Regions from separate parts of the Leucobacter fengyongliangi genome, predicted to be linked through region 2. Evidence: predicted binding sites of a transcription regulator. Region 2 holds the regulator's gene; the other holds the start of a gene.
What was found. The regulator LexA, encoded in region 2, represses DNA repair genes until DNA is damaged. The targets are predictions, from matches to a motif close to TCGAACANNTGTTCGA.

Region 1 (3,144 bases), 610 kb from region 2:
GTACGCGGTTCACCACATCGCTGGTGGTGAAGTGGCTGGGGTGTGCCCAGGTGCGTTCGTGCCGAATGCCGATGTCGTCGGTGAGTTCCACACGCAGCTCAGTGCAGACGAGCCCGTGCTCAATTAACCCACGGGTGAATGCCTCGGCAGAGGAGCTGCAAGCAAAGGCGAGTTGGTCTGCGCCGTCGAGCGGGGGCTCGAACGCACAATCGACCGAAAGCTCAATCTCGGGGTCACGCGAACGAACCTCGGCGGCGTGCGCGGCACCCAGCCCGCGTGCGCGTCGGTGCGCGACGACGCCAGCAGAACCGAAGCGTTCGCGAACCGCATCCTCTGGGAGGGCGGCCAACGCGCCGAGCGTGCGAATGCCGAGCCGAGCAAGCACGTCAGCAAAATCGAGAGATGACGCACGTGCAACCGAGAGGGGGCCGAGGAACGCTGCCGTGTGCTCGGTGCGCACGATGCGCACGCCGGGCGAAGGGATATCCACCCCCGGGTCTGCCTCGAATGCTCGCGTGGCCTGCTCTGCGGCAAAGCGCCCGCTTGCTACCCCCACTCGGGATTCCGGAAACCCGAGCTCAACCATGCGGGCTATCAGCGTTGCCGCTGCCGCTTCCTCGCTGCCGAAGTAACGTGCAGGCCCGCGTGCGCGCATGGCGCAGAGCCCCGGGCGTAGCGGCTCGACTCCCGGAATGGTCTGTTCAATCGCTGCGAGTACCGGCGCGAAACGGCGCACGTCGACCTCCGGGTCGTGTGGGTGCACTTCGAGGTCAGGGCATCGCGAGCGTGCCTCTCGTTCGCGAAGTCCGACGCGCACACCAGCCAGGCGGGCTGCCTGCGAGCATGCGACCACCTGATGCTGCGCGATGAGGGCGAGCGTCAGATGTTCATTGATGGATCCCTCTTCTTCGTGTTCGCTGAGATATGCGTGCACGGGCCAGTCGGGCACCCACAGCGCGATCACCCGCTCGGCTTGCTCGCTCATGATGCACCCACTCGGGGAAGTGCCCCGGAGAGTCGACCGTCACGAAACACGACGGTGTGCTGTTTGGGGCCCCGTCGATCGTCGGAACGGACGGTGAGTTCGTGCGTCAGGAGCATTCCGTGGCCGCGTCCGAGCCCACCCCAGCGTGAGTTCGTCACGCGGAGTGTGCTCTCGGCCTTTGGCCACTGCCCGAGCACTACGAGTGCTGCACCATGATCGCGGAGTCGTGCAGCCAGCCGTTCCGCGTCTGGTGCGCGCACCTGACTCGACGGGCGCAGGAGCAGCACAGTGAGGACCTCGCTCAGGGTTCCCGCGATGCTGATCGAGTGCGGCCCCGGATCGGGCACCAGCACAAAGCGATCGAGCGCCACCCCGAGCTCGGCCGCTGCCTCAGCCCCGAGCTCGGGGAGGCCGATGGCTCCGCACCACGCGCCCGAGGCAGATGCGGCGGAAATCAGCGCGAGAGAGAGCTGCAGCGACCCCGAAACGATCGTGGCGCTGCCTCGCCGTAACGCACCGCCGGGCAAGAGATCGCGCAACTCTGGCGGAGTGGGGAGCGCGTCGTCCCCCAGCCGCATGGGCTGCATCTGCGTGATGCGCTCCTGCAGCGTGCGAACGGTTGCGGCCTGATTCATGCAGCAATGTTCGAACATATGTTCGAACAAGTCAAGTTGAAATTTCACTCACCGGCGCGTCGTCATACGTGCGCCTGTGCCCTGGGCGGGATCCACTTCGAACCCCGGGAAGGGGTGTCTCGGTGAACCAAGTAGGATGGGCGTGATGAATGACGATGACCTTGACGATTACGAGCGTGAAGCAGAACTTTCGCTGTTTCGTGAGTACCGCGATGTCGCTGGCCAGTTCCGCTACGTCGTCGAAACAGAGCGACGCTTCTACCTCGCCAACGATGTGCAGCTTGAGCGTCGAGACGCGGGAAGTGACTTCTACTTCGAACTCACGATGACTGACGTGTGGGTGTGGGATGTGTATCGCGCCGACCGCTTCGTGAAGTCGGTGCGGGTCCTCACCTTCAAAGACGTCAACGTTGAAGAGCTCACGGCGCGTGAGTTTAAGTTGCCCCAAGAACTCTCGATCGACGAATAGGGTTCGGCGGCAACGCTTTGCCGCTCACACCCGGGTCTGATCTGTGGATCGCCTGACCTTTCCACAGACTTCCTGAGGCGCCAGCGCGGCACGGGGATGCCCGGTCAGTCTGGTCGTATGACTGAATCGACCACCCCTCAGCACCCTACGGGGCAGCGCAATCGTGCCGTTGGAGCCCGCGGTGAACAACTCGCGGCCGACTATCTGGAAGCACTCGGGTATCGCCTCCTCGCGCGAAACTGGCGTGGGGGCAGGCAGGGTGAACTTGACCTCGTCGCCCGTGACGGCGACTGCATCGTCGCCGTTGAGGTGAAGACGCGCAGCGGCACCGGATACGGGCACCCACTGGAGGCGATCACTGCGCAGAAGGCCGGTCGCCTGCGGAGGCTGCTGCTCAGTTGGGTACGAGAAGTGTCGCCCGGACCCGCTCGGCTGCGTGTTGACGCGGTCGGCATCACCCTTCGCGTCGGCGAACGACCTCGAATCGATCACGTGCGGGGCATCGGATGAGCGCCACTGTCTGCCGTGTGGCCGCAATTGCACTTACCGGGCTGCAGGGAACGCGGGTGCTCGTGGAAGCGGCGGTGTCGAATCAGCTCCCGGGCATGGCGATCATCGGGCTGCCAGACACCGCGCTCGCCGAAGCGAAGCAGCGGGTTCGGCTTGCCACCCAGCAGGTCGGTTTGGCGCTGTCTGATCGTTTCATCGTGGTGAACCTCAGCCCCGCGGCGCTTCCCAAACAGGGGTCGGGGTTCGACCTGGCCATCGCACTCGCGGCGCTCGCCGCATCCGGGCACCTGCCCACGGGCCGCCTCGCCGAGACCGCTCACCTCGGGGAACTCAGTCTTGATGGTGAGCTGCGGCGACCTCCCGGGCTCCTCAGCGCGGTGCTCGCGGCGCGGGAGTTGGGTTTCAGGCGGGTGATGGTGCCCGCACACGGCGCACGCGAAGCCTCCCTGGTACCGGGCATCGAAGTGGTTGCCGCCCGCGACCTGCGTGATGCAGTCGCCTGGCACCGCGGTGAGAGTGGCGGTTGTGAGAATGCGCATTGGGCG
Region 2 (3,144 bases):
GGCCGACGTGATCGTGCACGTGGTTGATGCGTCCCACCCCGAACCGGAGGCGCAGCTGAAGACCGTGCGCCAGGTGATCGCGGAGGTCGAGGCGCAGTCGATCCCCGAGATCGTGGTCTTCAACAAGGCCGACCTGATCGACGACACACAGCGGCTGGTGCTGCACGGGCTCGCACCCGACGCGGTGTTCGTCTCAGCCCGCACCGGCGAGGGCATCGCCGAGTTGAAGGCCCGAATCGACGCGACGCTGCCCGTTCCCGATCGAGAAGTGACCGTCATCGTGCCCTACGAACGAGGCGACCTGGTCGCCGAGCTGCACGAGCGAAACCGGGTACTCGAGACGGAGTACGTCGAGCAAGGCACCCGTGTTCGGGCATACGTAAGCGGAGAGACGCTCGCCAAGCTCGAGCCGTTCACTCTGAGCACGCCTCCTTCCGGCTAGACGGGCCGTCGCGGCCGCCTGGCGCATGTCTTGGGAGCCAGTAGCTTCGCCGAGGTCATATTTCTGCCGACTGTTGCAGTCGGTTTCGAGCGGGCAGATCCACCTCTGTAGGCTCAATGCATTCACTACTCGCAATCAGTTGGAGGCGCCGCGTGTCGCTCGAGAAGCCCGCCCCTGGTGCCCCGGCGCCACTGCGCTTTTCATTCGAAGTTTTCCCCGCGCGCACCTCCGCCGCAGCGCTGGCGCTCGGGCACGCGGTGCAGCACCTCGCCGCAGCGGGGCCGGAGTTCATCTCCGTGACCTACGGTGCGAGCGGATCAACCCGCGATGCCTCGCTTGATCTCCTCAAGTACCTGCGGCAGTACACCGACGCGCTGCCCATGGCTCACCTCACGACGGTGGGCATGACGCGCGACGAGGTGCGCGCCGTCATTACTGAAACGCATGAGGCGGGTATCTACGACTTCCTCGCACTTCGCGGCGACCCCCCGCGTGGGCTGAGCGAAGACGACATCGAGGTGACGGCTTCACTCAGTTCCGTCGACCTGATTCGACTCATCGCTGAGATGCGCGCCGAGATTCCCGCAGCGTCCAACGCGGGCCGCATCGCTGTGGCCGTGTATCCCAACGGCCATCCGTTGTCGCGCTCCCGCAGCGAGGACATTGCCTGGCTTGTGGAAAAACAGGAGGCCGGAGCTGAACTCGGCATCACTCAGCTGTTCTTCCACGCCGAGGAGTATTTGTCATTCGCGGAGGAGGCGCGGCAGGCGGGCCTGCATATCCCACTTCTGCCCGGCATGATGCCGGTGTCCAACCTGGGCCAATTGCGTAAGGTGGCAGATTTGGCAGGACGCCCGGCACCGCCGCAACTGGTGCGGGCGCTCGAAGCCGCGGGGGGCACCTCGCCAGAACTGGGTGTTGAGCACACGGTTGAGCTGGCCCGGGAGCTTCTCGCGGGTGGCGCGCCGTCGATTCATCTCTACACTTTCAACCGTCACGAGCAGGTCACCGCGGTGTTGCGCGCGCTCGGGCACGTCACTCCGCACCCGCTCGCACCCTCGACCGCGGCACCTGTCGACGAAAGTCGAAACGCGCGGACCTGAACGGTTGCTCCATTCTGATCGCCCGTCGAGAGGCCGGCCTTACACCGAGCGGAACACGGCAACGACCTTGCCGAGGACCTCGGCATGGTCGCCGAGGATGGGTTCGAATGCGCTGTTGCGCGGCAGAAGCCAGGTGTGACCGTCGCGGCGACGAAAGACCTTGACGGTCGCTTCCCCGTCAAGCATCGCGGCCACAATGTCGCCGTTTGTTGCATCGCGTTGTTGTCGGATAACCACTAAATCGCCGTCGCAGATTGCGGCATCAATCATCGAATCTCCGACGACACGCAACATGAACAGGTCGCCGTCTCCGACGAGCGCGCGCGGTAGGGGCATGAGTTCTTCGACGTGCTGATCGGCGGTAATCGGCACACCGGCGGCAATCTGACCAACAAGCGGAATATAGGCGGTCTCTTCTGCCTGCACCGTCGGGAAGTCTGAGACGTCTGCCTCGATGGCCTCAGGGACTGTCAGGAGTTCGATCGCCCGGTTCTGATTTGGATGCCGTCGCAGGAAGCCCGCAAGCTCGAGCTGATCGAGCTGATAGGTGATGCTCGAAGGCGAGGAGAGGCCGACTCCCTCGCCAATTTCCCGGATGGAGGGCGGGAAGCTCCGGCTTGCGATGAAGCGAGAAATGAACTCCAAGATCATCTGTTGCTTCTCCGACAGCGGCTTGGGGTGCTGCGCCTGTGTGGTCACGGGTTCCTCCCGGAAATAGCGGTGGATCGCGGTGTCATCTGAGACGAACTCTCGTGTCACCCCAACACCAACGTGAATGTCGGTGGTGTCTGGTTCAGTGAAGCCAGTAATCGAAACCATAGTTCTTTTGTTCGAATCCGGGCAAATATGTGTACGAGTGTCGCGGAATAGTTGCGAAACATACGCGGAACCAGGGCTTGCAGTTTCGATTATTCGAAGGTATGTTCGAAACAAATGTTCGAAATACATGTGAATGTGTTCGAGCAGTGAAACCGAAAGGACGAGCGCATGAGTATTCAGACGGCTTCCGGGGCAACACAATTCGCCACAGTTGTTTCACTGGAGGAGGCGCGGTCTCGGTCGGCTGCGCACCAGAGCCCCCGGATGCGGCTCACCCGCCGCGGTCGGGTGGTATTCGGGGTGATGCTCGCCGCTCTCATTACCGGGCTGGTCGCGTCCGCTGCGATCTTCGGCGCTACTCAAGCGGTTGCGACGAGCGAAGCAAGCTCCGCCGAATTTGGTTATGTCGTAGTGCAGCCCGGTGCGTCACTCTGGTCTGTCGCTACGGAGCTTGATCCGAATGCAGACCCACGCGATGTGGTTGCCGAGCTGGTTCGTCTGAATCAGTTGGGCGGCTCGGGAGTGCAGGCGGGGCAGCCGATCGCTGTGCCGCTGCGTTATTCAGGAGCTGACGGGGTAGTGAGTGCGACAGACTTGGGCCTAGATTCGTAGGTCGGCGTGTCACTTCGTGTCTGTGGGGGAGTTGCGCGAGTTCTAGACTGGTCAGGTGACCAGCCTGAAAGATCTCCCGCTTCGCCAAAATCTCGTGGGGAAGACCCCGTACGGCGCGCCCCAAGACCCAGTTGCTGTGAGTCTCAACGTCAACGAGAACACGCATCC

Region 1: a site for LexA is predicted at 1,631-1,646, ahead of imuA' (DnaE2-dependent mutagenesis accessory factor ImuA'). Genes of this name have one in related genera too.

The regions. Positions count from the first base shown of each region.
Region 1 is NZ_CM126356.1:1,149,032-1,152,175, forward strand. Features, by position in the region: gene ACTNFK_RS05355 (DNA polymerase Y family protein) at 1-985, opposite strand, end outside; gene imuA' (DnaE2-dependent mutagenesis accessory factor ImuA') at 982-1,620, opposite strand; gene ACTNFK_RS05365 (DUF2469 domain-containing protein) at 1,766-2,089, shown strand; gene ACTNFK_RS05370 (YraN family protein) at 2,207-2,599, shown strand; gene ACTNFK_RS05375 (YifB family Mg chelatase-like AAA ATPase) at 2,596-3,144, shown strand, end outside.
Region 2 is NZ_CM126356.1:1,763,832-1,766,975, reverse strand. Features, by position in the region: gene hflX (GTPase HflX) at 1-442, shown strand, start outside; gene ACTNFK_RS08455 (methylenetetrahydrofolate reductase) at 595-1,545, shown strand; gene lexA (transcriptional repressor LexA) at 1,585-2,196, opposite strand; gene ACTNFK_RS08445 (hypothetical protein) at 2,533-2,976, shown strand; gene ACTNFK_RS08440 (histidinol-phosphate transaminase) at 3,032-3,144, shown strand, end outside.